DNA from 3 places in the Cupriavidus sp. H18C2 genome. Region 2 is predicted to be linked to each of the others. Evidence: predicted binding sites of a transcription regulator. Region 2 holds the regulator's gene; each other region holds the start of a gene.
What was found. Region 2 encodes sigma-54, which starts transcription at its own class of promoters, with help from an activator protein. Its sites were predicted from a motif close to TGGCANGNAANCTGCTTT; they were not measured.

Region 1 (10,203 bases), 750 kb from region 2:
CGTCTGGCAGCGGTACGGGCGTGCCGGCATCGCACGGTACCGGACCGACGAGACCGGCGCAGTCACGATCGTCACGGACGGCGACGGGCTGCGGGTGGTGCCGTATCGGCAGCACGTCCGCCGCTACTGGCGCGACCGGCCGCCGGCGCCGCGTTGAGGGGCTAGTCGACCTTGGCGGGCGTCCTGCCGCGCCGGGCGGACGGGGCCGGGGACGCCTTGGATGCTGGCTTGGGGGATTTCCTTGGGGCGCGTGTGGTGGCGGGGGTGTCGGTGTCCTCGGGCTGCGCGGCCAGCGGGGCCGGTTCGGCGCCGGCGATGCGGCGCTCGCGCAGGTGGGCCTTGGCGCGCTGCAGGCCGGCGGCGACAGACTCCGCGCGTTCCAGCGCCACGCCGGCGGCCAGCACGTCGCCGAGGACGAGGTGGCAGATGCGCGAGGTCATCGGCGTGTAGACCTCGCTGTCCTCCTCGACGTCGGAGAACACGCAGACGTCGGCCAGCCGGGCCAGCGGCGACCCGCTGTGGGTCAGCGCCAGCACGCTGGCGCCGCTGCCACGGGCCAGCGTGGCGGCGGCCAGCATGTCCCAGGTGCGGCCGCTGTTGGACACGAGCACGGCCACGTCGCCGGGCCGGAGCAGGGCGGCGGACATGCTGAAGACGTGCGAATCGGAGTAGGCCGTGGTGGGAATGCCCAGGCGGAAGAATTTGTGCTGGATGTCGAGCGCGACGATGCCGGAGTTGCCGCAGCCGTAGAACTCGATGCGCCGGGCGCTGGCCAGCAGGCGGATCGCGTGCTCGATCTGGTCGGCGGACAGCGCGTTGCGCACGCTCATCAGCGTGGCGATGGTGCGGTCGAACACCTTGCCGGCGATGTCGGCCGGGCGGTCGCTGGCTTCCACGTCCTGGTGGACGAACGGCGTGCCGCCGCCGACGTTCTGGGCGAACTGGAGCTTGAATTCCTTGAAGCCGTCGTAGCCCAGCGCGGCGCAGAAGCGGGCGATGGTGGGCTGCGAGACGCCGGCGCGCTCGGCCAGTTCCGGCATGGTCAGGCGGATGACGCTGGCGCCGTGGCGGGCCACATAGTCGGCCAGCCGGCGTTCGGACGGGCGTAGCGTGTCGTAGACGGCGAGGATTCTGTCGCGCATGGTGAGGGTCGGACGGGAGGTCGTGCGTGGGTGTCGTACCGGGCTTCTGGTTGTACCGGGCTTCGAGCTTCAGCTTCTCGGCTTCGGTATGCAGCCCTGAATTTTGTAGAGATTCTACACATTTGAATCATGAAATCGAACCATTGTTGCGTGACGTCGCCCTCCGGATTTACCCGGATTCCGCTGAAATTTGCGCGTATAACGCCATTTCGCCGCCGAGGCAAGGCTTCCGGGCGCCTCCCGGCCGTGGCTATAATGTAGAAAATCTACAGATTCGGACGGCCTGCCGCCTGCATTGACTGCTCGTCCGGATCGCCCCACGAGGACCCATTCCGCCATGACCCAAGCCGCCAGTGGCAATGTCCGCGCCGAAATCTCGGCCGTGACCCAGCGCATCATCGAACGTAGCCGCACCAGCCGCGCCGCCTACCTGGCGCGCTGCGCGCGCGCGCAGCAGGACCTCGGGCCGCTGCGCGGCATGTCGTGCGCCAACCTTGCCCATGGCTATGCGGCGCTGCCGGCCGACGACAAGCTCAAGCTGCGCGTCGAGCATGCGCCGAACCTCGGCATCGTCACCGCCTACAACGACATGCTGTCGGCGCACCAGCCCTACGAGCGCTACCCGGCCGTGATCCGCGAGGCCGCCCGTGCCGTGGGCGCCGTGGCGCAGGTGGCGGGCGGGGTGCCGGCCATGTGCGACGGCATCACGCAGGGCAATGCCGGCATGGAGCTGTCGCTGTTCTCGCGCGACGCCATCGCCATGGGTACCGCCGTGGCGCTGTCGCACAACACGTTCGATGCCGCGCTGATGCTGGGCGTCTGCGACAAGATCGTGCCCGGCCTGCTGATGGGCGCGCTCCAGTTCGGCCACCTGCCGGTCGTCTTCGTTCCGGCAGGCCCCATGGCGTCGGGCCTGTCGAACAAGGAAAAGGCGCGCGTGCGGCAGCTCTACGCCACGGGCCAGGTGGGCCGGGATGCGTTGCTGGAGGCCGAATGCGCGGCCTACCACGGCGCGGGTACCTGCACGTTCTACGGTACCGCCAACAGCAACCAGTTCCTGATGGAAGTCATGGGCCTGCACATGCCGGGCGCGGCGTTCGTGCATCCGGACAGCGGCCTGCGCGATGCGCTGACCACGGCGGCGGCACAGCGGGCGCTGGCGCTGATCGCCCGCGGGCGCGAGTACACGCCGCTGGCGCAGATCGTCGACGAGCGCGCCATCGTCAACGCCATGGTGGGCCTGCTGGCCACGGGCGGGTCGACCAACCATACGATTCACCTGGTCGCCATGGCGCGGGCGGCCGGCATCCTGATCGACTGGAACGACTTCGACCAGCTCTCGGCCGTGACGCCGCTGCTGGCGCGGGTCTATCCCAACGGGTCGGCCGATGTGAACCACTTCCACGCGGCCGGCGGCGTGGCCTTCGTGATCGGGCAACTGCTGGACGCCGGGCTGCTGCACGAGGACGTCAACACCGTGGTCGGGCGCGGGCTGGCCCGCTACACCGAGGAACCGGTCATGACCGACGGCAAGCTGCGCTGGCGCGACGGGCCGACCACGAGCGGCGATACCGCCGTGCTGGCGCCCGCGTCGGCGCCGTTCTCGGACGAGGGCGGACTACGGCTGATGGCCGGCAACCTCGGACGCGGCGTGATCAAGGTCTCGGCCGTGTCCGACGAACACCGCGTGGTCGAGGCGCCGGCGCGCGTCTTCGATTCGCAAGAGGCGCTGCAGGCTGCCTTCGAGGCCGACGAGCTGAACCGCGACGTCGTGGCCGTGGTGCGCTTTCAGGGGCCGAATGCCAATGGCATGCCCGAACTGCATCGGCTGACGCCGGCGCTGGGCGCGCTGCAGGATGCGGGCCACAAGGTGGCGCTGGTGACCGACGGGCGCATGTCCGGCGCGTCCGGCAAGGTGCCGGCCGTGATCCACGTCGGCCCCGAGGCGCTGGCCGGTGGCCCGCTGGCGCGCGTGCGTGACGGCGACATCATCCGCGTCGATGCGGTGGCCGGGACGCTCGAACTGGTGGGGGACGCCGCCGCGCAGCAGGCGTTCGCGGCCCGTCCGGCCGCGCCGGCACCGGCCGACCCGTTCGCGGACTTCAGCATGGGTCGCGGGTTGTTCGGCCTGTTCCGACGCCACGCCCGCATCGCCGAGGAGGGCGGCAGTGCGCTGGACCTGTCCGAGGCCGACGCGGCTGTCCAAACGGACGCCGCCGTCGCACAATAGGCGCCGTCAGGCGCCGGCTTTCTTCCGAAACTTCGTATTCCCCGGCCAGTGTGTGCCGGGGCACCGCCGTGCCGCGCCGCACGTGGCCGGCGGCTACCGACAAGGGTGGCAACACCACCCGACACCATGTTCGATGGAGCAGACATGATCTATATCCTGATGGGCGTTTCCGGCAGCGGCAAGACCACGGTCGGCCAGTTGCTGGCGCAGCAACTGCACTGCGGCTTTCATGACGCCGACAGCTTCCACAGCGAGGCCAACAAGGCCAAGATGCACGCCGGCGTGCCGCTGACCGACGAAGACCGCTGGCCGTGGCTGGACGCCATGCGCGCGGCCATCGACACCGCCCGCGCCGAAGGCCGGACCCACGTGTTCACCTGCTCCGCGCTGCGCCAGGCCTACCGCGACCGCCTGACCCCGCCCGACGGCGGCGTGACGTTCGTGTTCATGAAGGGCGATGCGGCAACGATCGGCAGCCGGCTGTCGGTCCGCTCGGACCATTTCTTCAACCCGGCGCTGCTGCAGAGCCAGTTCGACACGCTCGAAGAACCGCACGACGCGCTGGTGCTGGATATCCGCCGCCCGCCCGAGGCGCTGGTGCAGGACATCCTGACCAAGTGCCCGCCGGATTCGGTGTCGTGCGGGAGAGGGGAGCAAGCCAGGCCGTAGGACCTGCCACCCCCACCCCCTGGCGCGCATCTTGCTAAACCGTTCCGCGTACCCCCAACCCTGCCAGATGCGTGCCCCTTGCGGGTTTGGCCGGTACGGATATGCTTCAAGCGTCGACTCGACGAGGCATCGATAACAAGGGCGGCTGGCGGTATGGCCGTGCGGGACGGGACCGGTAGCTGGCTGGCGGCACGGCCCGGGCGGCGGGCGCCCACATCCACGAAGGAGCGGCCATCATGGCGGCGCGGTTTTTCGACGAGATGCTGGAAGGGCGGGAGGACGGCACGGTGCCGGCCATCGAGGCCGGGCAGGCGTTGCCGCAGGGCGCGGTGCGGCCCCATTACCGGAGCTTTGCCGACTGGCTGGGCCGGCAGTCGGCGGCCACGATGGACAACAAGCGTGCCGAGGCCGACCTGATCTTTCGCCGGGTGGGCATCACGTTCGCGGTCTACGGCGACAAGGACGAGTCCAACAGCGGCACCGAGCGGACCATTCCGTTCGACGTGATCCCGCGCGTGTTTCCGGCCAGCGAATGGGCCACGCTGGAGCGCGGCCTGCGCCAGCGCGTGGCGGCGCTGAACCGGTTCATCCACGACATCTACCACGGGCAGGACATCATCCGCGCGGGCGTGATCCCGCCGGACCAGATCTACAACAACGCCCAGTACCGGCCCGAGATGCTCGGCATCGACGTGCCGCGCGACATCTACGCCCATGTGGCCGGCATCGACGTGGTGCGCGCCGGCGAGGGCGAGTTCTACGTGCTGGAGGACAACCTGCGCGTGCCGTCCGGCGTGTCGTACATGCTGGAAAACCGCAAGATGATGATGCGGTTGTTCCCGGAACTGTTCGCGCGCAACCGCGTGGCGCCCGTGGCCCACTACCCGGACCTGCTGCTCGACATGCTGCGCAGCGTGTCGCCGCAGAACATCGCCGATCCCACCGTGGTCGTGCTCACGCCGGGCATGTACAACTCCGCCTACTTCGAGCACGCCTTCCTGGCCCAGCAGATGGGCGTGGAGCTGGTGGAAGGCAGCGACCTGTTCGTCGACGATGACCACCTGTACATGCGCACCACGCAGGGCCCGCAGCGTATCGACGTGATCTACCGCCGCGTGGACGACGACTTCCTGGACCCGCTGGTGTTCCGGCCGGACTCGGCGCTTGGTGCCGCCGGGCTGCTGTCGGTCTACCGGGCCGGCAACGTGACCATCTGCAACGCCATCGGCACCGGCGTGGCCGACGACAAGTCGATCTATCCGTACGTGCCGGACATGATCCGCTTCTACCTGGGCGAGGAGGCGATCCTGTCCAACGTGCCGACCTACATGTGCCGGCGGCCGGACGACCTGCAGTACGTGCTGGACCACATGGCCGACCTCGTGGTCAAGGAAACGCACGGCGCGGGCGGCTACGGCATGCTGGTGGGGCCGGCGGCCACGAAGGCCGAGATCGCCCAGTTCCGCGAAGTCGTGAAGGCCCGCCCCGAGCAGTACATCGCGCAACCCACGCTGGCGCTGTCCACGTGCCCGACCTATGTGGAATCGGGCATCGCGCCGCGCCACATCGACCTGCGGCCGTTCGTGCTGTCGGGCAAGGAGGTACGCATGGTGCCCGGCGGCCTGACGCGCGTGGCGCTGCGCGAGGGGTCGCTGGTGGTGAATTCGTCGCAGGGCGGCGGCACCAAGGACACCTGGGTGCTGGAGCGCTGATCCATGACCGCCGACCGCCGGGAGAACCTGCCATGCTGAGCCGCACCGCCGACCACCTGTTCTGGATGGCCCGCTACACCGAGCGCGCGGAAAACACCGCGCGGATGCTCGACGTCAACTACCAGACCTCGCTGCTGCCGCAGTCGGCCGAGGTGGCCGAGCAGGGCTGGTGGGCGATGCTAGACATCTCCGAGCTGACCCGCGCCTACGACCACAAGTACGGGCTGCTGCACCGCGACGACGTGATCGACTTCATGGTGCGCGACATGACCAACCCGTCGTCGATCATGAGCTGCCTGCGCGCGGCGCGCGAGAACGCGCGGGCGGTGCGCGGGTCGCTGACGACCGAGGTCTGGGAGACCATCAACACCACGTGGCTGGACGTCCAGCGCATGATCGCCGATGGCGAGCTGCGCGACGACCCGTCGCGCTTCTTCGAATGGGTCAAGTTCCGCTCGCACCTGGCGCGCGGCGTGCAGTTCGGCACGATGCTCAAGGACGACGCGTTCCACTTCATGCGGCTGGGCACGTTCCTGGAGCGGGCCGACAACACGGCGCGGATTCTTGACGTCAAGTTCCAGGCGTCGGCGCGCGAGCACGGCGACCTGGACCCGAACCGCGAGCAGAACGACTTCTACCACTGGGCCGCCGTGCTGCGGTCGGTCTCGGGCTTCGAGGTCTACCGCAAGATCTACCGTGCCGTCATCACGCCGCAGCGCGTGGCCGAGCTGCTGATCCTGCGGCCGGACATGCCGCGCTCGCTGGTGTCCAGCCTGGACGAGGTGGTGGCGATCCTGGCGCTGGTGCGCAACCAGCAGTCGGCCGAGACCGAGCGCCAGGCTGGTAAACTCCACGCCGACCTCAAATACGCGCGCATCGACGACATCTTTGCCGTCGGGCTGCACGCCTTCCTGACCAGCTTCCTCGAACGCATCGGTGACCTCGGCAACGGCATCAGCCAGGACTTCCTGGTGCCGCTGCTGGCGGCCTGAGCGCGACCCGGGTGCCGGGCACGCCACGTCGCTGGCCGGCAGGGCGGCAAGGCGTGCCATGTGCGCGATACGCAACGTGAAATACAAGATCCACCACAACACCGTCTACCGATACACCGAAGCGGTCCGCCGCAGCGTGCATGAGCTGCGGCTGGCGCCGCGTTCGGGGCCGCTGCAGTCGGTCGAGACGTGGCAGCTTTCGGCGCCGGGCAACCTGTCCGAGGCGCGCGACGGCTTTGGCAACATCGTCCACAACTTCACGATGACGGGCCCGGCCCATACGATCGCCATCGCGGCGTCAGGCGAGGTGGATGTGACGGCGGGCGAAGGTGGCGACCACCGCGCATTCGTCGATGTGCCCGTGCCTGGCGAGTCGCGCGTGTCGCCGCTCTACTTCATGGCCGGCACGCCACTGACCGAGGCGCCGGCCGACATGCGCGCGTTCGCCGCGCCGTACCTGGCGGCCGGCCACGACGCCCCGGCGCTGGTGGCACTGGCCGGCGGCATTGCCGACCGGGTGCGCTACCAGGCCAATACGACCCATGTCGGCACGTCGGCCGCCGAGGCGTTCCGCGAAGGCAGCGGCGTCTGCCAGGACCAGGCCCAGGTGATGGTGGCGGCCTGCCGGTCGCTCGGCATCCCGGCGCGCTATGTCAGCGGTTACTTCTACGACCCGGCCGCCACGGCACTGGCCAGCCACGCCTGGGCCGACGTCTGCCTGGACGCGGCGCAGGGCCTGTGGTGCAGCATCGACGTCACGCACCGTTGTGTGACGGACGCGCGCCATGTGCGGCTTGCCGTGGGGCGCGACTACGCGTCGGCCGCACCGATCCGGGGCATCCTGGAAGGCGGCGCCGGCGAGACGCTGGAAGTCGATATCTCGATCACGCCCGTTTCCTGACGGTTGTTCCGCCCGCTCCGGGGGGCGGGCGCCGGGCAGAATGTCCGCGCGCCGTTCAAACGCTTGACCCCCAGGGCTTCCCCATTTCCGCGACCGGCTAGAATGCAAGCTTGCCGTCGCCAACCATTGATACTCATGACGTATTGCGTAGCCATGCGGCTCGATGCCGGCCTGGTATTCCTGTCCGATTCCCGCACTAACGCCGGCGTGGACGCCATTTCCACGGCCCGCAAGATGACCGTCTTCGAGGAACCGGGCGACCGCGTGATGGTGCTGATGACGGCCGGCAACCTGGCCATCAGCCAGTCGGTGCGCCAGTTGCTGGCCGAGGCGCGCGACGAGAAGCGGTCGCTCTGGACGGCCCGCGACATGTTCGAGGCCGCCTCCATCGTCGGCGACGCCGTGCGCGCGGTGCACAAGCGCGACGCCCACGCGCTGCGCGAGGCCGGCATCGACTTCAACGTCAGCATGATCTTTGGCGGCCAGATCCGTGGCGAGCGCCACCGGCTGTTCAACATCTACGCGGCGGGCAACTTCGTCGAGGCCACGCCCGAGACCTGCTATTTCCAGATTGGCGAGGCCAAGTACGGCAAGCCGATCGTCGACCGCGTGGTGTCGCCGTCGCTGCCGCTGGGCGAGGGCGCCAAGTGCGCGCTGATCTCGATGGATTCGACGCTGAAGTCGAATATCTCGGTGGGCCTGCCGCTGGACCTGCTGGTCTACGAGGCCGATTCGCTGCGCGTGACGCGCTTTGTCAACATCGACGAGAAGAACGCCTACTTCCGGATGATCCGCGACACCTGGGGCCATCGCCTGCGGCAGGTCTTTGGCGAAATCAGCAACCCCGAGTGGGACGCCACCCAGCCGGCCGAATTTCCGCTGGCCCGCGACGACGTGGACCGCTGGGGCCAGCCGGTGCGCGCGCGCCGCGAGCGGTAGGGCGGCCGGCGGCCGACGCCCGGCGGGTAGAAGGATTCCCCTACGCGCCGGACGGGTCGGGGGCCCCGAACGGCGCGGGCGCGGCATTACACTCTGCGGCGATCCTTATCTTCCCCACGCCATCGCCCCCATGCGCGACCTCCTGCTGTTCTCCCATGCCAACGGGTTCCCCGTGCCGACCTACCGCAAGCTGTTCGGCGCGCTCGAAGACGAATTCGAGATCCGCGCGGTCGAGCGCTATGGCCACGACCCGCGCCTGCCGGTCACGCGCGAATGGCCGAACCTCGTCGAGGAACTGCTGCGCGAGATGGCGCAGGCCCGTCGCGGCGGCGACGATCCGCGCAAGGTCTGGCTGGTCGGCCATTCGCTGGGCGGCTTTCTGTCGCTGATGGCGGCACTGCGCGATCCCCGGCACGTGCGCGGCGTGGTCATGCTCGATTCGCCGATCATCGCCGGCTGGCGGGCGTCGCTGCTGCGGGCGTCGCAGGTGCTGGGGCTGGACGAGAAACCCAGCCCGGCGGCGGTGACGAAAAAGCGCCGCACGCACTGGCCCGATGCCGAATCGGTCTGGACTCACTTCCAGGCCAAGCGCAACTTCCAGGTCTGGGACCCCGACGTGCTGCGCGACTATGCCGAACACGGCACCGAGCCTACCGGCCGCGCCGCCGAACGGCGCCTGCGCTTCGACCGCGACGTCGAATACCGGATCTACCGCACGCTGCCGACCAGCCTGGGCCGCCGCGTGGCGCAAGGCGTGCCGGTGCCGGTAGGCTTTGTCGCCGGCACGCGCTCGCGCGAGGTGCGGCAGGTGGGGCTGGGCGCCACGCGCAGGCTCGTCGGCGAGCGCCTGCGCTTTGTCGAAGGCGGCCATCTTTATCCGATGGAACGCCCGCTGGAGACGGCCGGCGTGGTGCGCGACCTGATTGGCGGAATGCGCCAGGCCGAAGGGCAGGCCGGACGCTGAGGGCGGCGCGGCGCGGCCGGGCGGCGCATGCGCCGCAGGCGGCCGGGCAGGGCCCCCGGGACACCCTGTTGTCACAAATTCCGGGTCGGCGGCGCTCGGGCTCTCATGTATAATCCCGATTTCCCCGGCAAGCTCGGTTTATGACCAAATTCGTCTTCGTCACCGGTGGCGTCGTCTCTTCTCTCGGCAAGGGCATCGCTGCTGCTTCGCTCGCGGCCATTCTCGAGTCGCGCGGCCTCAAAGTCACCCTCCTCAAGCTCGATCCCTACATCAACGTCGACCCCGGCACGATGAGCCCCTTCCAGCATGGCGAGGTGTTCGTGACCGAGGATGGCGCTGAAACCGACCTGGACCTTGGCCACTACGAACGCTTCGTGTCGGCCAAGATGCGCAAGTCGAACAACTTCACGACGGGCCAGATCTACGAGTCGGTGATCCGCAAGGAGCGCCGCGGCGAATACCTGGGCAAGACCGTGCAGGTCATTCCCCACATCACCAACGAGATCCAGGCGTTCGTGGAACGCGGCGCGGCCGCTTCGCACGACGGCAAGGCCGACGTGGCGCTGGTGGAAATCGGCGGCACGGTCGGTGACATCGAGTCGCTGCCGTTCCTGGAGGCCGCGCGCCAGATGAGCCTGCGGCTGGGCCGCAACC
Region 2 (10,203 bases):
ACGATCGCGCGCAACGCATCCAGAGCGTGCTCAAGAGCGACCGGCTCAAGGTGGCGTTCATCGCCGAGTTCTCGCGCGGCAAGAGCGAGCTGATCAACGCGATCTTCTTTGCCGACTACGGCCGCCGCATCCTGCCGTCGTCCGCGGGCCGCACCACGATGTGCCCGACCGAGCTGCGCTACGACGAACACGAGCCGCCGTGCATCCGGCTGCTGCCGATCGAGACGCGGCTGCAGGACGCATCCACCGCCGATTTCATGGAGCCCGGCGCGTCCGGATCGCACTGGACCACGGTGCCGCTGGACCCGTCGTCGCCCGAGGGCATGCTGGCCGCGTTCCAGCACGTGGTGGAAACCACGCGCGTGACGCCGTCGATGGCCGAGTCGCTGGGCCTGTACAACGAGAACGACCCCGACGCCGCCTACTCGGTCGATGCCGACGGCATGGTCGAGATCTCGCGCTGGCGCCATGCGGTGATCAACTTCCCCCATCCGCTGCTGCGCCAGGGGCTGGTGATCCTGGACACGCCGGGCCTGAACGCGATTGGTACCGAACCGGAACTGACGCTGCGGCTGATCCCGGACGCGCACGTGGTGGTCTTTGTGCTGGCCGCCGACGCCGGCGTGACCAAGAGCGACCTCGCGCTCTGGCGCAGTCACGTGGGCGCCGGGCACCGCCGCGGCTGCCTGGCCGTGCTCAACAAGATCGACGGGCTGTGGGACCCGCTCAAGTCGTCGCCGGAGATTGCCGACGAGATTGCGCGCCAGGTGCGCTCGACCGCCCAGACGCTGGGTATCGAGGAGCGCCGCGTGTATCCGGTGTCGGCGCAGAAGGGTCTGGTGGCCAAGGTCACGCACGACCAGCCGATGCTGGTACGCAGCAACCTGATGCAGTTCGAGCACGTGCTGTCGGACCAGCTGATCCCGCAGCGGCGCGAGATCGTGTCGGACCAGGTGCAGCGGCTGGTGCAGGACATGTCGCGCGGCGCCCAGCAACTGCTGCAGAGCCGCCGGCGCGACATCGTGGAGCAGCTTTTCGAGCTGCGCGGCCTGCGCGGCAAGAACCACGCGATGGTCAAGCACATGCTGATGCGCGTGCAGAGCGAGAAGGAAGAGTTCGAGCAGAGCATCGCCAAGTTCCAGGCGCTGCGGCTGGTGTTCGGCCGGCATAGCGCCGACATCATCAAGAGCCTGCAGCTGCGCGACGTGCGGCGCACCATGCGCGACCGCCGCGAGCAGATGAAGGAGCGCTTCTTCTCGCGCGGCCTGCGCGAGGACATGGAAGGACTGTTCGCCCAGTTGACCGGGCTGATCCAGGACGCCGACCGCAAGATCGCCGAGCTGCACCAGCTTGTGGAAAGCATGTACCGCCGCTTCAACGCCGAGCACGGCTTCACGCTGCCGTCGCCAATGCAGTTCGTGACGTCGCGCTACACGGCCGAGCTGCAGGAGACGCTGGCGCTGGTCAACGCCCATTTCGGCACGGTCAACATGCTGACGCGGTCGCGCCCGCAACTGGTCCAGAACGCGTTTGCGACGATGGCCAGCCGCGTGCTGGAGAACTTCCGCGACCTGAACCGCGACATCGAGATCTGGCTCAAGTCCGTGATGACGCCGCTGGAAGCCCAGGTGCGCGAGCACCAGAAGCAGCTGCGCCGCCGCGTGGATTCGATCGAACGGATCCACGAAGCCACCGACACGCTGGAAAGCCGCATCGCCGAACTGGAGGAAGTGCTCAACGGCCTGGACGAGCGCAGCACAAAGATCGAGCAGTTCACGCGCAAGCTGGTGGAAGCGCCGGTGGAAGAGGCGGTCAGGGCGGCCTGAGCGCGGGGTGGGTTTTTTCCCCTCTTCCGCTTGCGGGAGAGGGGCGCCACCATCGCGCAGCCGGCGGCCGCCGCCATTGCACGCTGTATCATGTCACGCCGCCTCCCGCGCGGCGTTTTTCATTTCCCGACACCGCAATGCCCCGCAAGCCAGCCGCCGTTCCCGTGACCCCGGAAGCCATCGCCGTACCGCCCGATTTCGGCATGCGGGTGGTCCGGTGGCAGCGTACGCACGGGCGGCACGACCTGCCGTGGCAGAACACGCGCGATCCGTATCGCATCTGGCTGTCGGAGATCATGCTGCAGCAGACGCAGGTGGCGGCCGTGATCGAATACTTCCAGCGGTTCGTTGCCGCGCTGCCCACGGTGGCCGCGCTGGCGGCGGCGCCGGCCGATCAGGTCATGGCGCTGTGGGCCGGGCTGGGCTACTACTCGCGGGCGCGCAACCTGCATCGCTGCGCCAAGGCGGTCATGGACGACCACGGCGGCGTGTTTCCGACCGATCCGGACGTACTCGTGACGCTGCCGGGCATCGGCCGGTCGACGGCGGCGGCCATCGCCGCGTTCAGCGCCGGCGTGCGGTCTCCCATCCTCGACGGCAACGTGAAGCGCGTGTTCGCGCGCGTGTTCGGCATCCACGGCTACCCGGGCGAGCGCGCCATCGAGACCCGCATGTGGACGCTGGCCGGCCAGGCGCTGCCGCCGGCCGGGCCGGATCAGGCCGAGGACATGGTTGCCTACACCCAGGGCCTGATGGACCTGGGCGCCACGATCTGCTCGCGCGGCAAGCCGGCGTGCCTGGCCGATGCGGCCAACTGCCCGCTGTCGGCCGATTGTGTGGCGCGCCGCGACAACCTGACCGCCGTGCTGCCGACGCCCAAGCCGCGCGCGGCAATTCCGGAACGCAGCACGGTGATGCTGATCGTCCGCCATGGGCGCGACGTGCTGGTCCGCCTGCGGCCCGGCAGCGGCATCTGGGGCGGGCTCTGGAGCTTGCCCGAGATCGCGCTGGACGCCGTGCCGTTCGACGCCGAGGCGGCCGAGGACGCCGCGCTGGAAGCGGTGCGGCCGTTTGGCGAGCCGGCCCGGGCGTACCTGGCCGGCGAGCTGACGCACGTGTTCACGCATTTCCGGCTGCTGATCCGCGCGATCCGGGTCGACCTGACGGCCGCGGCCCCGCGCCTCGATGCGGACAGCCGCTGGTTGTCGCTGGACGATCTGGATGCGCTGGGCACGCCCGCGCCGGTGCGGCGCCTGCTGGAAGACCAGGCGCGCATCGGGCTGTTCTAGCGGAAGGCGGCGGCGCCGCCCGGATCAGACGATGTGGTGCTGCCGCATGTAGCGGTGCACGATCTCGATGCGCATGCCGGCGTCGGGCAGTGCCATCAGCATCTGCTTGGCCTTGAGCGGCACGGGCAGCAGTTCGCACAGGCGATTGGCCACCCAGCTCGGGTCGTCCCAGAGATAGGGTTCGGCAAAGGGCAGCTTGGACTTGTCGGGCTGCTCGCTGTGCAGCGAGGCGACGATGCGGCGCAGCGCGTCCAGGCACTCGCTCAGCAGCTCCAGCTTGCAGTCGATGATGTCGTCGGGCAGGACTTCGGCCTGGGCGACGATCAGGCCGTCGTCGCGCGTGGCATGGGACAGCACGCGAAAGCGCTGCCGCCCGCGCGTTTCGATCAGCAGCACGCCAAGCTGCTCCATGTTGCAGTCGACGATCTGCGCCAGACAGCCGATTTCCTCGGGCACGGCATCCACGCCGGGCCGCGCCACCTCGTCGCCGCTGGCCAGCAGGCAGACGCCGAACGGCGCGTCCTCGCGCATGCACTGGCGCACCATGTCGACATAGCGTTTTTCGAAGATGCGCAGGGGCAGGCGGCCGTCGGGAAACAGGACCGTATTCAGCGGGAACAGCGGCAGCGCGTCAAGGACGGTGCCGGTGGGTGCGGTGCCGGAGGGAAGAGTCGACATGCGTTGGCCGCTCCAGTGGCGGGCGGGCCGTGGCGGCCGCCCTTCAAGCCCGCATGTCAGCCGGCCGGGGCCAACTCGCGGTGTCTGACCAGCACATTACCATGGGCCCGGAAATAGTTGGCGAGCCGTTCGGCGATGAAGACCGAGCGGTGCTGGCCGCCGGTGCAGCCGATGGCCACGGTCAGGTAGCTGCGGTTGTCGGCAATGAAACTCGGGAGCCACTTCTCCACGTAGGCGCGGATGTCTTCCGCCATCGCCAGCACCATCGGCTGGCTCTGCAGGAAGTCGACCACCGGGGCGTCGCGGCCGGTGAGCGGGCGCAGCGCCAGGTCGTAGTAGGGGTTGGGCAGCGAGCGGACGTCGAACACCAGGTCGGCATCGCTGGGCACGCCGTGCTTGAAGCCGAACGATTCGAACAGCAGCGTCAGCGACTGGCCGCTGGTGCTGTCCACGCGGATCAGCTCCTTGACCCAGCTACGCAGCGTGTTGGTGCGCACGTTGCTGGTGTCGATGCGGTGTGCCGATTCGGCCAGCGGGCTCAGCAGCTCGCGCTCCATCTCGATGGCCTCGATCAGCGACGTGCTGGCCGCGGCCTCCGCCTCGGCGCCGCTGCCCGATTCCAGCCGCGTCGACAGCGGATGGCGGCGGCGCGTTTCCGAATAGCGCTGCACCAGCGCGTCGGTATTCGCCGTCAGGAACAGCACCTGGACCTGGTGATGCGCCGACAGCTCGCGCACCGTGTCCGGCAGCCGCGCCAGCGACTCGCGGCTGCGAATGTCGGTGGCCACGCCCAGGTGCGTGTAGCCCTGGTCGGCCAGGTAGGCGGTGAGATCGGGGATGAACTGGGCGGGCAGGTTGTCGACGCAGTAGTAGCCTGCATCTTCCAGGACGTTCAGGGCGACAGACTTGCCGGAGCCGGAAATTCCGGTAATGAGAATGATCCGCATAGCGACGCAAGGATAGCACCGCATGGTGGCTGCGTCATGACAGCCGGCTGACGCGAACATGGCGAATCACGGGAGATTCGCCATGTTCGCGGGAAAGCCGCCGGATCCGGGGCGGCGGGACGGGGCTCAGGCCGCCGGCTTGGCCGACAGGCAGTCGCTCATCGCCTTCTTGTACTCGTCGCCCTTCTTGCCCTTGTTCTGCTTGCTGCAGGCCGACATCTTGTCCTGCTGCGTCTTGGGCTCGGCCGCGGCGGCCGGGCCGTTGCCGGACAGGCATTCGCTCTGGGCCTTCTTGTACTCGTCGCCTTTCTTGCCCTTGTTGGCCTTGGCGCAGGCGGCCATCTTTTCCTGCTGGGCCGTCTTGCCGGACTTCTCGGCCGCCGGCGCCGACGCGCTCTGGGCAAACGCGCCCGTGGCGAACAGCGGGGTCACCAGCACACACATCGCGATCAGCTTCTTCATGCTTCTCTCCTCTGTGAAACACATCGTGGCCGCGCGCCGTGGGTCTGGCTGGCGGAAATGGGCTCGATGCCCATTACAGCACAAAACGATGACGGTCCACAGCGCGTTGACGCCGGCCGCGCAGGGCTTGTAAGCAAATGAAAACGCCCGCTGGGCAGCGGGCGTCCGGGCGGGCAAGGCGGGGGGCGGTCAGAGCAGCCGGCCCTGGCTGCGGGAAACGACGTCGGCCTGCATGGCGGCGCGCTGGCGGTCCATGAAGTCGCGCAGCGTGTCGATGCCGCGCAGGCGCAGGATCGTGTTGCGCACGGCCGCTTCGACCAGCACGGCCAGGTTGCGGCCGGCCGCCACCTGGATCTTGACCATGTGGATCGGCAGCCCCAGCACGTCCAGGTACTGGGAATCGAGCGGCAGGCGTTCGAACTCGCCGTCGTTGCGGCGCACCAGTTGCACCACGAGCTTGAGCTTCATCTTCCGGCGCACGGCCGTCTCGCCGAAGATCGTCTTGATGTCGAGCAGGCCCAGGCCGCGCACTTCCAGCAGGTTCTGCAGCAGCGGCGGGCAGCGGCCTTCGATGAAATCGGGGCCCAGGCGCACGAAGTCCACGGCGTCGTCGGCCACCAGGCCGTGGCCGCGCGAGATCAGCTCCAGGCCCAGTTCGCTCTTGCCCAGGCCCGATTCGCCCATGATCAGCACGCCCATGCCCAGGATGTCCAGGAACACGCCGTGCATGGTCACGCGCGGCGCGGAGATGCGGGACAGGTAGAGCCGCAGGTGGTCGATCACGGCCGCCGAGGACACCGGCGTGGTGAACAGCGGCGTGGACGAGCGCGTGCAGCGCAGTTCCAGGTCAGGCGGGGGCTCCATGCCGTCGGCCACGACCAGGAACGGCGGCTCCAGCAGGATCAGCTCGCCCATCTGGCGCTTGCGCGGCTCGTCGTCCAGGCGCTGGTAATACTGGATCTCCGGCTTGCCCAGCACCTGGATGCGGTTCGGGTGGATCAGGTTCAGGTGGCCGACCAGGTCGGCGGCCGAGGTGGCTTCGCGGGCGAATTCGACGTCGAAGGCACGGTCGGCCCCTTCGAGACCGGCGACCCACGACAGTTTGATGTCGGCTGCGTTGTCGTCGAAGATCGACTGCGAGGTGACGCCGGTGAGTTCCATGCGGGATGACTTTCTACTTGGGGGGCGGGTGTGGCTTCAGGCGGCGCGCCGGGCCGGCCTGCGGGTCGTCACGGGTGCCATTCGGTCAGCAACTGGTGCACCGCCTCGGGCGTGGGCAGCGTGGCCAGGCCCTCGCGCATTTCGCGGTCCGAGAGCAACTGCGCGATTTCCGACAGGATTTCCAGATGTTGCTGGGTGGCCTGTTCGGGCACCAGCAGGAAGATCAGCAGCGACACGGGCTTGCCGTCGGGCGATTCGAACGGAATCGGCTCGGCCAGGCGCATGAAGCCGGCCAGCGGCTGCTTGAGCCCCTTGATGCGGCCGTGCGGAATGGCCACGCCGGCGCCCAGGCCGGTGGAGCCCAGCGATTCGCGTGCGAAAAGGTTGTCCGTCACGGTGGCCCGGGCAACGCCATGGTTGTTCTCGAACAGGAGCCCGGCTTGCTCGAAGACCCGCTTCTTGCTGGTGACGGTGACGTCGAGATGGATGTTGCCGGGTGGCAGCAATTTGGCCAAACGATTCATGGGCGATGCACGAGAAGTCAGGGTGGCGATGCGGCGTGTCGTCGCCGTCCCGCCGGAATGGGGCAATTCAGGATTCGAGTGCTATGGACGCCCGCATTGGAGCGTCCGGCCATTATAGAGCAGGGCCACAGCGCGCTTGTGCACTGCAGCGCCGGCGTCGCGGTCGTTGCCGTCGACGAACCGGCCGGTTAGCCCACCCGGCTGCCCCGCCGCGCCGCCGGCTGATCGCCATGCGGCATGCGGTGCGGTACACCGGGACCGTTCTGCCTGTCGTTCTTGTATGGCGCAGCATACACCGAGCGGCGTCGGATGCGAACACCCCGGCTGCCGGGGCGCGCCGGACGTGGCGCCAAGGTAACGCGGCGCGCGCGGTCCGGACATCAAAAAAGCCGCGCAGATGCGCGGCTTTGCTCTCTTCCTATCAGTCCTCTCGGGGACGCTAGCGTCCGCCTCAAGGGGCAGTCGGGTTTGCCAGCCTATTGTTGCTGCAGCTGGGCGGCGGCCATCTGGTACTTGACCGCCTCGCGGTCATGTCCCTGCACCCGGTCCTTGTAGCGGATCACCTGGCGGTCGAGCTTGTCGACCAGACAGTCGATCGCGGCGTACAGGTCTTCATGGTGCGCTTCGACGAAGATGTCCTTGCCCTTGAGATGCAGATTGATTTCCGCGTACTGACGCCTGTCCTTTTCCTTGTGGTTGTCGACCGATAGCAGCACGCTCACGCCAATGACCTGATCGAAATGCCTGACAATTCGCTCCAGTTTCGTTTCCACATACTCACGCAGCGGCGGCGTGATGTCGAGGTGGTGTCCACTGATCTTGAAGTTCATAGCGCTTCTCCTTCTGAAAGAGCCGCACCAGGCAGGCGGTTGCGGCTCGGCTACAAAGACTTGCGGAGATTCACTGCGGGGATCTTCAGCGCTTCGCGGTATTTGGCCACCGTGCGGCGTGCGACCACAAAGCCCTGTTCGCCCAGCAATTCGGCGATGCGGCTGTCGGAAAGAGGATTCCTGGGGTCTTCGGCTCCTATCAGTTGCTTGATCAGCGCGCGGATCGCCGTGGATGAGGCCGCGCCGCCCGTCTCGGTGGAGACGTGGCTGCCAAAGAAGTACTTCAACTCGAAAGTACCCATCGGCGTGGCCATGTATTTGTTCGTCGTCACCCGGGAAATGGTCGACTCATGTAAACCGAGTGTATCGGCTATTTCCCGCAAAACCAAGGGTCGCATCGCTATTTCGCCGTGCGAAAAAAAGTTCTTCTGACGCTCCACAATTGCCTGCGCCACCCGCAGGATCGTGTCGAATCGCTGCTGGATGTTCTTGATGAGCCACCGCGCTTCCTGCAGCTTCTGCTGCAGCCCGGCCGCCCCGGCCTCGCCCTTCGCGCCGCGCAGGATCTGCGCGTACATGTCGTTGATCCGCAGCCGCGGCATCACGTCGGGGTTCAACTGGGCGATCCAGCCGCTGCCGCTCTTGCGCACGAACACGTCCGGCACCACGAAATCCGCTTCGGGACGACTGTACGCATGTCCCGGGTACGGCGCCAGCGAACGGATCAGCTCGTGCGCGGCCTTCAAAGCTATTTCGTCCACCTGGAGCGCTTTCTTGAGCCGCGTGTAGTCGCGCACGGCCAGCAGTTCCAGGTGCTGGTTGACGATGGTCAGGGCCAGCTCGCGCTGCGGATGCTGCAGCCGCTTCAGTTGCAGGCTCAGGCATTCCGCGGCATTGCGGGCGCCCACGCCAGGCGGGTCGAAGCTCTGCAGCAGCGTCAGCATCGCGTGCACTTCATCGTGTTCGAACTCGAGTTCTTCAGGAAGTTCGCTGCAGATTTCCTCGAGTGACGCACTCAGGTAGCCGTCGTCGTCCAGCGATTCGATCAGGAAGATGGCCAGGCCCTTGTCGCGCGCCGAGATCTTGAGGGGCGTCAATTGCTCCATCAGGTATTCGCGCAGCGTGGGATCGGCGTCGCGCAACTGCATCGGCGTCTTCTCGTCCTCGTCGCCCTGCGGGCGGCGCGCGAAGTCGTCCAGGCTCCAGTCGTTGCCGTAGTCCTCGCTGCCCGAATCGCCAAAACCCTCGTCCTCGCTGCCAGCGGCGCGATCGGTGCGGTCGTCGCCGTTGGCCTGGGGCTCGGCGGGGGCCGGCGCCGGGGCGCTCTGGAGGTTGACGGACCCGTCCGCGGCCACCCGCAGCGGGCTTTCGATCCAGTCGTTCTCGCGTTCGAGCAGCGGGTTTTCCGTGAGGGCCTGTTCCACCTCCTGCTGGAGTTCGAGCGTGGAAAGCTGCAGCAACCGAATCGATTGCTGCAGTTGCGGCGTCAGGGCCAGATGCTGGGAGAGTCGGAGCTGAAGCGAAGGTTTCATGCGACCTATTCTATGCGCATCTTTCCGTTGTTGGAACGGAATTTGCTAGAACCTATCGTTTCGGCTTCGCTGATCGGAAACGGCTTTGGAAAAGCCGTGTGCAGGTGCGGTAAAAATGACCTGCGGGCGGCGCGGGGCCGCGCTTTACATGCGGAAATTCTCGCCCAGGTAGACCCGCCGGACCGACTCGTTGGCGATGATTTCCTCGGGCTGGCCGGCCGCCAGCACGGTGCCTTCGCTGATGATGTACGCGTGGTCGCAGATGCCCAGCGTCTCGCGCACGTTGTGGTCGGTGATCAGCACGCCGATGTTGCGCGCCTTCAGGAAGCTGACGATGCGCTGGATCTCGCCCACGGCAATCGGGTCCACGCCGGCGAACGGCTCGTCCAGCAGGATGAAGCGCGGCGACGACGCCAGCGCCCGGGCGATTTCCACGCGCCGCCGCTCGCCGCCGGACAGCGACAGCGCCGGGTTGTTGCGCAGGTGGGCAATCTGCAGGTCGTCGAGCAGCGAATCCAGCCGGCGCTCGATCTCGGCCTTGGACAGCGGCTTGCCGTTGTCGACCTGCAGTTCCAGCACCGCGCGGATGTTCTCCTCGACGTTGAGCTTGCGGAACACCGACGCTTCCTGCGGCAGGTACGACAGCCCCATGCGGGCGCGCTCGTGGATCGCCAGGCCGCTGATGTGCACGTCGTCCAGCACGATGTCGCCTTCGTCCAGCGCCACCAGCCCCACGATCATGTAGAACGACGTGGTCTTGCCCGCGCCGTTGGGGCCGAGCAGGCCCACCACCTCGCCGCTCTTCACGTCGAGCGACACGTCCTTGACCACGGTGCGCGTGCCGTAGCGCTTCTTCAGGTGGCGCACGACCAGCGTGCTGCTGTCGGTGCGGACGGCCGATGCGGAGGACGGGGCGGCGGCGGCGAGCGTGGCGGTATCGTTCATCAGGGACTG
Region 3 (10,203 bases), on a different replicon from region 2:
CTGCGCCCAGTTCAGCCCGCTGCGCAACCTGCTGCGGCGCGGCGAGCCGGTGCCGGAGCCCAACCCCGACGCGCCGCAGAAGGCCGCGCTGCTGGCCGTGCCGTTCTTCCACGTCACCGGCTGCATGTCCGTGCTGAACGGCGCGCTGGCCAACGGCGGCAAGATCGTGCTGCAGTACCGCTGGGACACGCTGCGCGCCATGGCGCTGATCGAACGCGAACGCTGCACGTCGGCCGGCGGCGTGCCGACCATCGCGTGGCAGATCATCGAGCATCCACAGCGGGCCGAATTCGACCTGTCGTCGCTGGAAAACATGCATTACGGCGGCGCGCCCGCATCGCCGGAACTGGTCCGCCGCATCCACGAGACGTTCCCGCACGCGGCGCCCGGCATTGGCTGGGGCATGACCGAGACGTCGGCCACGTTCACAAGCCACAGCGCGGAGGAATACATCCACCGGCCCGACAGCAGCGGCCCGGCCCTGCCCATCGGCGAGATGAAGATCGACGATGGCTTTGGCAACGCGCTGCCGCCGGGCGAGATTGGCGAGCTGATGGTGCGCGGCGCCAACGTCGTGCACAGCTACTGGAACAAGCCGGAGGCCACGGCCAGGACGTTCGTCGACGGCTGGCTGCACACGGGCGACGTGGCGCGGCTGGACGCGGAAGGCTTTCTCTACATCGTCGACCGCATGAAGGACATGCTGATCCGCGGCGGCGAGAACATCTATTGCATCGAGGTGGAAAGCGCGCTGTACGCGCACCCGGCCGTCATGGACGCGGCCGTGGTCGGCATCGCGCACCGCACGCTGGGCGAGGAGCCCGGCGCGGTGGTCAGCCTGAAGCCCGGCGCCACGGCCACCGAGGCCGAGCTGCAGGACTTCGTGCGCCAGCAGCTTGCCGCGTTCAAGGTGCCCGTGCGGATCATCGTCATGCAGGACATGCTGCCGCGCAATCCGAACGGCAAGATCCTGAAGTCGAACCTGCGCAAGCTGTTCGAGGCGGCCTGAGGGGCCGGCAGACGCCGGCGCCTACTTGACCGGGATGGGCGTGGCGGCTGGCACCGGCACGGCGGTCACGGCGTTCTGGGGGCTGCCGCTGACGATCCGGTCCGAGTAGGTCAGGTAGACCAGCGTGTTGCGCTTGCGATCCACGGCACGCACCACGTGCAGCGTCTTGAAGAGCACCGACATGCGCTCGGAGAACACGTCCTCCTGCTGCTTCACCGGCCCCTTGAACGCGATCGGACCCACCTGGCGGCAGGCAATCGACGCCTCGGCCGGGTCCTCGGCCATGCCGAGCGAGCCCTTGATGCCGCCGGTGCGCGCCCGCGACACGTAGCACGTCACGCCGTCCACGGCCGGGTCGTCGTAGGCTTCGATGACGACCTTGTCGGACCCCGTGACGCGGAAATGGGTCGATACGCTGCCGATTTCCTCGGCTGCGGCGGCCGTGGCCAGCGCGGCCAGGCCCAGGGCCAGCGCGAATCGCGATGCAGTGGACGTCATTCGGCCGTCGCCCCCTTGATCTCGTCGTGGCGGCGCTCCATTTCCTGGCGCAGCGCGCGGCGCTGGCGGGCGGCCTCGAAGCGCTGGCGCTCCACCTCGTCGCGCGGCTGCAGCGGCGGCACCTCGGCCGGCGTGCCGTTGTCGTCCACCGCCACCATCGTGAAATAGCAGCTATTGGTATGGCGCACCACCTTGCTGCGGATGTTCTCGGTCACCACCTTGATGCCGATTTCCATCGAACTGCGGCCGGTGAAGTTCACGGCCGCCAGGAACGTCACGAGTTCGCCCACGTGGATGGGCTGGCGGAAGACCACCTGGTCCACCGACAGCGTGACGACATACCGGCCGGCATAGCGGCTGGCGCAGGCGTACGCCACCATGTCGAGGTACTTGAGGATGGTGCCGCCGTGGACATTGCCGGAGAAATTGGCCATGTCCGGCGTCATCAGCACGGTCATGGACAGCTGGTGGGACAGATCATTCATCGCAAAAAATCCAGAATCGAGCCTGAGGCGCGGGCAGTGTAACCCGGTGGGCCGGGCAATGGCATACCCGGGCGCGGCGATTTCGGCGGTGCGACGAGAAAGGCGGGGAAAATGGTGGCCAACAAATAGAAAAGCGGCCGCGCAGGCCGCTTTCTGTGCTTCTCAGGAACGAGATGCGCTTACTTCTTCTTGTTCACGGCGTCCTTGAAGCCTTGGCCGGCGGAGAACTTTACCGTCTTGGCGGCCGGGATCTTGATCGTTTCGCCGGTGCGCGGGTTGCGACCGGTACGGGCTGCGCGCTTGCCCGAGCTGAAGCTGCCAAAACCCACCAGCGTGACGGAGTCACCCTTGGCCACTGCCTTCTTGATACTGTCCAGCGCGGCGTTCAGCGCGCGCTCGGCGGCGGCATTGCTGAGTTCTGCTTCCGCGGCGATGGCCGATACCAGTTCACCTTTATTCATGGCTGATTTCCCTTGTTTGGTCGTCGTCACCGGACTTATGCCAGTCGGCAAAAGTCCGATCGGCGCAGTCTAATCTGCCCTTTACGGCTTGAGCAATCCCCAGTGGCACCGATGCAACGGAAACTGCCGCAAATCGTTCTGCGACAAGACTTAGCGGGCGTTTTACCCCTCTGTTTCACGAATCGGCACGTCACTTTTCCGGAACAGGACGTATCGGACGGCGCACTTTGCGGACCGGACAGAATATTGCGCCCAAAGCGACGGCTGCGGCAATTTTCCTGCATTATCCCGACACGAATCACGCCCACTTATTCATGCCCGATCCGGGTGCAAAACCCGTCGATGCACCAATTCGGAACCTGCGCTCCCTATCCAGTGCGTCGATATGGCGCATGCCGCCCCGTTAGCGTGCGCCAGCCCATTTTGGCTGGCTGGCAGCTAAACGCCGCGCCGGTGCGTCGCGCCCTGATTTGGCGCGGGATTCCCCGTTCTGCGCCCTGAACTGGAACGTTAATTGCTTACTCGTGCTCCCATTTTGAGCATGGGGTAACGATGGACAACCTGAAGACAGGCACGGATGCCTTGTTCATCCTGCTGGGCGCGATCATGGTGCTGGCGATGCATGCAGGCTTCGCTTTCCTGGAACTGGGCACCGTCCGCAAGAAAAACCAGGTCAATGCGCTGGTGAAAATCCTCGTGGATTTCGCCGTTTCCACGCTGGCCTATTTTTTCATCGGTTATACGATCGCCTACGGGGTCCAGTTTTTCTCCGGCGCCGAGACGCTGGCCGAAAAGAATGGCCACGAACTCGTGAAATTCTTCTTTCTCGCCACCTTTGCCGCGGCCATCCCGGCGATTATCTCGGGCGGTATTGCCGAGCGGTCGCGTTTCAATCCGCAACTGATTGCCACGTTCGTGCTGGTGGGTTTCGTCTACCCGTTCTTCGAGGGCATCGTCTGGAACAACCGGCTGGGCGTGCAGGACTGGCTCACCGCCGTGGCCGGCGCGCCGTTCCACGACTTTGCCGGCTCGGTGGTCGTGCACGCCGTGGGCGGCTGGATTGCGCTGCCCGCCGTGCTGCTGCTGGGCGCCCGGCGTGGCCGCTATCAGAAGGACGGCCGCATCAGCGCCCATCCGCCGTCGAACATTCCGTTCCTGGCGCTGGGCGCCTGGGTGCTGGCGGTGGGCTGGTTCGGCTTCAACGTGATGAGCGCCCAGACCATCGACAAGATCAGCGGCCTCGTGGCGATCAACTCCCTGATGGCGATGGTCGGCGGCACGCTGGCCGCGTGGGCGGCCGGGCGCAACGATCCGGGCTTCTCGTACAACGGCCCGCTGGCCGGCCTGGTGGCGGTCTGCGCCGGCTCGGACATCATGCATCCGCTCGGCGCGCTGGTGACCGGCGCGGTGGCGGGCCTGCTGTTCGTCCATCTGTTTACGCTGGCACAGAACAAGTGGCACATCGACGACGTGCTGGGCGTCTGGCCGCTGCACGGCCTGTGCGGCGCCTGGGGTGGCATTGCCGCGGGCATCTTCGGCACGCGGATGCTGGGCGGCATGGGCGGCGTATCGCTGGGGGCGCAGGTGGCCGGCACGCTGCTGGGCATCGTGGTGGCGCTGATCGGCGGCACCGTGGTCTACGGCGCGCTCAAGAAGCTGGTGGGCATCCGGCTGGATGCTGAAGAAGAGTTCAACGGCGCCGATCTGACGCTGCATCGTATTTCCGCCACGCCGGAACGCGAGACGAACTGGTAATCGACACATTCCCGTCATTTACCCGCAAGAAAGGCCGGAAAATCTCCGGCCTTTTTTACTTGGCGCCCAAAAAAGATTGTCTTGAACTTTCGAAGTGGCGCGCCCAATAATGCCCTTGGCTTTTTGCCGTTCGCCGACACCGGCAGGTGGTGCTGACTTGACCGACAGCGCGCGCCATATTGCTGTCCCTGGTTTTTCCTGCCCCGATCACCAAGGAGTGTGTCCATGGATACCACCTCGCTCGAAAGCATCCGCGACGTCATTTACGGCTACGCCACCATTTTCGGCGTGAAGGTCCTGGCCGCGTTGGCCTTCTGGGTGGTCGGCCGATGGCTGATCCACTTCGTGGTGCGCATGGTGCAGGGGTCACTGGCCAAGCAGAGCGTGGACCCGACGCTGCTGCGCTACGTCGGCTCGATTGTCACCGTCACGCTGAACGTGGTGCTGGTCATCGGCATCCTCGGCTATTTCGGCATCCAGACCACCACGTTCGCCGCGCTGATTGCCGCGGCCGGCGTCGCCATCGGCATGGCGTGGTCCGGGCTGATGGCCAACTTTGCGGCCGGAGCCTTCCTGGTGGTGCTGCGGCCGTTCAAGGTGGGCGATTTCGTGACCGTGGGCGGCGTGACCGGCACCGTGCGCGAGATCGGCCTGTTTGCCACCACGCTCGACACGCCGGACAACGTGCTGACCGTCATCGGCAACAACAAGATCTTTGGCGACACCATCCAGAACTTCACCGCGAACCCGTTCCGGCGCGTGGAGCTGAAGGCCCAGCTGGCCGGCACCACCGATGCGGCCGCCGCCGTGGCGCTGCTCAAGGAAAAGGTGGCCGCGATCCCGAACGTGCTGGCCGACCCGCCCGTCGACGTCGAGATCCTGGAATTCACGCTGGTGGGCCCGGTGCTGGCCGTCCGCCCGTACTGCCACAACGACCACTACTGGCAGGTCTACTTCGACACCAACCGCACGATCCGCGACAGCTTCGGCGCCGCCGGTTTTGCCGCGCCCATGCCGGCGCAGATGGTGGTCATGCAGAACGCGCCGGCCATGCCGCTGGCCCAGCCGGCCAACCAGGCCGCGTGACGCGGGCCGTCAGCCCGGCTGGCGCATGCCCGCGTGGCCGTACAGCCGCAGCAGCACGGCGCCGCTGCCGCAGATCGCCATCACCACGGCCAGCGGCAGCGCCGTGCCGTCGTGCCAGACGCTGACGGCGGCGCCGGCCAGCGTGCCAAAGCCGAACTGGAGCGTGCCCATCAGCGCAGACGCCGTGCCGGCGCGATGGCTCTGATGCGCCAGCGCCAGCGCCGACGCGTTGGGCGTGATGCAGCCCAGCCCGGCCAGGAACACGAAAAAGCAGCACAGCAGCACCGGTAGCGTGGCCACGCCCAGCAGCGTGGCCGCCGCCAGCGTCAGCCCGGCCACGCAGGGCGCCAGCAGCGCCACGCGCAGCACGTCGTCCAGCGCCCGGGCGCGCACCAGCCGCGCGTTGACCTGCGACATCGCGATCAGGCCAAAGGCGTTGGCACCGAACACAAAGCCGTAGTGGGAGGGATCGATGCCATGCAGTTCGATCAGCACGAACGGCGAGCCCGCGATGTAGGCGAACATGCCGCCCTGCACGCAACCCGCTGCCAGCGAATAGCCCAGGAACTCGCGGTCGCGCAGCAGTTCCCAGTAGCCGCGCAGCACGGTACCCGGATGGAGCGTGCGGCGGCGCTGCGGGTCCAGCGATTCCTCCATGCGCGCGTGGATCAGCCACAGCAGCAACACGGCCGCGCCGCAGTGGATCCAGAAGATCGCGCGCCAGCCCGTGGCGGCCAGCACCGCGCCGCCGATCAGCGGCGCCAGGATCGGCGCCAGCCCCATCACCAGCATCAGCGAAGAGAACGCCCGCGCGGACTCGCGCGCCTCCAGCCGGTCGCGGATCACCGCGCGCGACACCACCAGCCCGGTGCACCCGCCCAGCGCCTGCAGGAAGCGCCAGAACATCAGCGACTCCACCGTCGACGCCAGCGCGCAGCCCGCGGCCGCCACGCCATAGATCGTCAGGCCCGCATAGAGCGGCGCCTTGCGGCCGTACCGGTCGCTCACCGGGCCGTAGAACGCCTGCCCGATCGCCAGGCCCACCAGGAACGTGCCCAGCGTGAGCTGCACGCGCCCGATATCGGTATGGAGATCGGCCGCCAGCGCCGGAAAGCTGGGCAGGTACATGTCGATGGACAGCGGGGCGATGGCGGTCAGCGATGCGCAGATCAGCAGCCACAGCGGAAAGCGCGCATTGGCTTGCGCGCTGGCGGAGGACGTCATGAAGGGGTTCCGGTTGGCCAAGGCGCAATTGTTGCATAGCGCGCAAGCGCGTGGCGGCGCGCGCGTCAAGTCGCCGGAAGTAGCGTGGAAAATCCGCCGCAGACCGGCGCCGGGTGCGGCATTGCGGGTGGCGCGGCTTTCACGTGCACCAAGGTGGAGGGTACAATGCCTGCCTGTCGGGACAGATGTATTGCCGACCACGCAGTCAGACGCATCGCGGGAGACGGATCACGGGACCCGTCCCCGGCAACGTTATCCTGCATGACCATACGACAAACGCCGTTTATTGTTTCGCTGAGCCTGGCTGCACTGGCAGCCTTGCCGCCGCTGCCCGCAGGAGCCGCGCCCGGCAGGCCGTCCGCCATGGCTTCGGCACCGTCCTCCGCGCCCGTGGCGGTCGACGAAGCCGATGCCCTGTCACGCATGCTCAAGGGCGCCGCCACCGGCCAGAACACCGGCGGGGCCGGCGTGCCCGAACTGCTGCGCAGCACCAACCGTCCGGACAGCGTACTGGCGCGCGCCTGCCGCCAGTTGAACGACGCCCTGCCCATCGAGATCGACGGCGAGACGCGCCTGCGCCGCTGCCAGTCCATCCCCGGCAAGCATGTCCTCTTCCAGCTCGAACTGACGAACTACCGCGGCCCGATGCTCGACCTCGCCAGCTTCGAGGTGAACTACGCCGCGCCGCTCCAGCGCAACATCTGCGCCAACCGCGACGTGGAAATCCTGACCAAGATCGGCGTCAGCATGATGTTCCGCTACATGACCCGCAACGACCGCGGCGAACGCCGCGTGGGCGACGTGTACATCAACGCCCCGATCTGCGTCTCGGCCCTGCGGTAGCGTTTAAAACGGGGCGATGACCGCCACGTGCGCCCTAGAACGAAGACAAAAAAACGGCAGGCCCAAGGCCTGCCGTTTCTCATCCCGCCAACCGCTTCAAGCCGTCCGTGGCCGCAGCGGCAACACGTTGGGCGCGCGGCGCATCAGCACACGGGTTTCCTTCCAGGCCGCGTCCGCCAGCGGCGAGCCCCAGACCAGCTCGTGCAGCTTGGACAGCGCCAGCGGGTCGCCCAGCAGGATGTGCTTCTGCGCCGGCGACAGCGAGCCCGGGCCGTGGGTCAGCGCGTGCTGCACCAGCGAGGCGTGCTGCAGCCGCGCCGGCTCGGGCATGACCGTGCGGGCCGTGCCGGTGGCGCACATCAGCGCGTTGGTCACCGGGTCCACCACCGCGTCGACAAAGCGTGGCGTCTCCGGTGCGCTTTCCACGTGCTGCTGGGTCTCGACGATCTCGCGCGGCACCATGGTTTCCTCGGGGATCATGAACAGGCCGGCGCGCCGCGCGGCGCGGCCCAGCGACACGCGCGACAGCATCACCGACAGCGGGATCGACAACGCCAGCGAGCCGACGATCGGCAGCAGCCACCAGATGAAGCCCGGGCTCAGCCAATACACGCCCGCGCCCCACACCAGCCCCAGCACCGTGTGCCAGCCGTGGCGGGCAAACGCCTCGCCCCAGGTGGTCTCGGCGTCCTCGCGCGGCGGCGATTTCCACGAGATGCCCCAGCCGCTGTAGGCCGCCAGCACGAACTTGGTATGGAACAGCATGCGCGTGGGCGCCAGCAGCGCCGACAGCGTCATCTCGATCAGCATGCTGAGGAACAGCCGCACCACGCCGCCATACTGCCTGGCGTCCTTGAGCAGCAGGATCACGCTGGCCAGCTTGGGCAGGAACAGCAGCGTGGCCGTGGCCGAGAACAGCGCCAGCGCCTTCTCCGGATGCCATTCGGGCCAGGTCGGGAACAACTGGTACGGCTTGGTGAAGTACTCGGGCGGCACCAGCGCGTGCTTGGCCAGCGCGGCCGTGGACAGCAGCAGGAACAGGAACCAGAGCGGCGCCGACACGTAGGCCATGATGCCGGTCAGGAACACCGCGCGATGCACCGCGTGGAAGCCCTGCTTCATCCACAGCCGGAAGTTCATCAGGTTGCCCTGGCACCAGCGGCGGTCGCGCTTCACCTCGTCCAGCAGGTTCGGCGGCAGTTCCTCGAACGAGCCCGGCAGGTCATAGGCAATCCACACGCCCCATCCCGCCCGGCGCATCATCGCGGCCTCGACAAAATCGTGCGACAGGATTTCGCCCGACAGCGGCCCCTTGCCCGGCAGCGGCGCCAGCCCGCAATGCTCCATGAACGGCTTGATGCGGATGATGGCGTTGTGGCCCCAGTAGTGCGACTCGCCAAGCTGCCAGTAGTGCAGCCCTGCCGTGAACAGCGGCCCGTACACGCGCGTGGAAAACTGCTGCACGCGGGCGTAGAGCGTGTCGCGCCCCACGGCCAGCGGCGCGGTCTGGATGATGCCGGCGCCCGGGTTGGCTTCCATCAGCCGCGTCAGCGTGGCCAGGCAGTCGCCGCTCATCACGCTGTCGGCGTCCAGCACGATCATGTAGCGGTACTTGCTGCCCCAGCGGCGGCAGAAGTCGGCCACGTTGCCGGTCTTGCGCTTCACGCGGTGGCGGCGCCAGCGGTAGAAGATGCGGCCGAAGCCCCCCACGGCCCGGCACAGTTCGATCCAGGCGTCGTGCTCGGCCGTGCGCAGGTCGGGGTTGCCGCTGTCCGACAGCACGAAGAAGTCGAAATGCTGCAGTTCGCCCGCGCGCTCCAGCGATTCGTACGTGGCGCGCAGCCCGGCGAAGACGCGCGTCACGTCCTCATTGCAGATCGGCATGATGATCGCGGTGCGCGCCGACGGATCGATCGGCGCGTCGCTGGCCGCGCTGCTCGAGATCAGGTGCTTGTCGCCGCCCTTGAACAGGACCAGGAAGCCCATCATGGCCGTCCAGAAGCCGGCCGACACCCACGAGAACAGGATCGCGAACAGCGACAGGATGGCCACTTCCAGCGGATCGGCGCCATGGTACGGCAGCACCTTGGCCATGAAATAGGTGGCCATGATGGTCTGCACGACCACCAGGAACAGCAGGAACCAGCGGCGGTGCGAGCCGGCCGGGTGCCACTTGCCCTCGGCGTCGGGGCCGTCGTGCACGGTGTCCCACGTCTCGGGCACGGGCGGGCGGCCCAGCATGCGGCGCCAGGCGTTGCGGATGCCGCCCCAGATGATGTGCGGCGGCCACTGGCGCGGCACCATCGACGCACGCTCGGGTTCCGGCCCCGTATGCACGCGCACCGTGCCGTCCTCGTGCCGCTTCAGCAACGGCTCGCCGTCCACCTGCGGATTGCCATAGGCCATCGCGAAGCGACGACCCACCGATGCGTAGGTTGCCCCGCCCGGGGCGTTGACGGCATTCAAATCGGTGGCTTCCTTGTCCTTCGGGTCGCGGCCAGCCAGGCGCGCCTGCAATTCGATCATGGCCGATGGCACCTCGATACCGTCGGCGGGCACGCTGGACATCAGCGGCTTCGGCGTATCGGCCAGCAGTTCGCTACGCAGTTCGGGCGAAGCCGGCAGGCGATCGACATAGCGCTGGCATGCTGCCGCCGCCTGGGCCGGGCGCTGCTTCAGCCTGGGGGTAAGATGTAGCTCCATGTCTCGGATAGGGTTGTATTGCCGTTGCGAAGATAGCCGCGCAACTCAACCGGCTTGTTCTCGTCCTTGCGCCGCATGAACATCGTCATGCGCCAGCCACCGGTGGCCTCGTTGCGCTGGACCGTCGTCTTGAGCAGCT

Region 1: a site for sigma-54 is predicted at 4,062-4,079, ahead of EPAKOI_RS05090 (circularly permuted type 2 ATP-grasp protein). Genes of this name have one in related genera too.
Region 3: a site for sigma-54 is predicted at 2,957-2,974, ahead of EPAKOI_RS20485 (ammonium transporter). Genes of this name have one in related genera too.

The regions. Positions count from the first base shown of each region.
Region 1 covers NZ_CP186010.1:1,061,190-1,071,392, forward strand. The annotation lists gene EPAKOI_RS05070 (DNA internalization-related competence protein ComEC/Rec2) at 1-157, shown strand, start outside; gene EPAKOI_RS05075 (MurR/RpiR family transcriptional regulator) at 162-1,142, opposite strand; gene edd (phosphogluconate dehydratase) at 1,480-3,372, shown strand; gene EPAKOI_RS05085 (gluconokinase) at 3,517-4,041, shown strand; gene EPAKOI_RS05090 (circularly permuted type 2 ATP-grasp protein) at 4,278-5,753, shown strand; gene EPAKOI_RS05095 (alpha-E domain-containing protein) at 5,786-6,745, shown strand; gene EPAKOI_RS05100 (transglutaminase family protein) at 6,822-7,646, shown strand; gene EPAKOI_RS05105 (peptidase) at 7,782-8,585, shown strand; gene EPAKOI_RS05110 (alpha/beta fold hydrolase) at 8,716-9,549, shown strand; gene EPAKOI_RS05115 (CTP synthase) at 9,690-10,203, shown strand, end outside.
Region 2 covers NZ_CP186010.1:308,429-318,631, forward strand. The annotation lists gene EPAKOI_RS01470 (dynamin family protein) at 1-1,826, shown strand, start outside; gene mutY (A/G-specific adenine glycosylase) at 1,964-3,115, shown strand; gene EPAKOI_RS01480 (LON peptidase substrate-binding domain-containing protein) at 3,140-3,793, opposite strand; gene rapZ (RNase adapter RapZ) at 3,850-4,740, opposite strand; gene EPAKOI_RS01490 (PsiF family protein) at 4,867-5,202, opposite strand; gene hprK (HPr(Ser) kinase/phosphatase) at 5,392-6,363, opposite strand; gene ptsN (PTS IIA-like nitrogen regulatory protein PtsN) at 6,432-6,887, opposite strand; gene hpf (ribosome hibernation-promoting factor, HPF/YfiA family) at 7,364-7,717, opposite strand; gene EPAKOI_RS01510 (RNA polymerase factor sigma-54) at 7,768-9,249, opposite strand; gene lptB (LPS export ABC transporter ATP-binding protein) at 9,394-10,194, opposite strand.
Region 3 covers NZ_CP186011.1:870,576-880,778, forward strand. The annotation lists gene EPAKOI_RS20465 (class I adenylate-forming enzyme family protein) at 1-1,009, shown strand, start outside; gene EPAKOI_RS20470 (CreA family protein) at 1,031-1,507, opposite strand; gene EPAKOI_RS20475 (acyl-CoA thioesterase) at 1,504-1,992, opposite strand; gene EPAKOI_RS20480 (HU family DNA-binding protein) at 2,172-2,453, opposite strand; gene EPAKOI_RS20485 (ammonium transporter) at 3,006-4,208, shown strand; gene EPAKOI_RS20490 (hypothetical protein) at 4,223-4,435, opposite strand; gene EPAKOI_RS20495 (mechanosensitive ion channel family protein) at 4,434-5,294, shown strand; gene EPAKOI_RS20500 (Bcr/CflA family multidrug efflux MFS transporter) at 5,304-6,518, opposite strand; gene EPAKOI_RS20505 (hypothetical protein) at 6,780-7,361, shown strand; gene mdoH (glucans biosynthesis glucosyltransferase MdoH) at 7,458-10,064, opposite strand; gene EPAKOI_RS20515 (glucan biosynthesis protein G) at 10,037-10,203, opposite strand, start outside.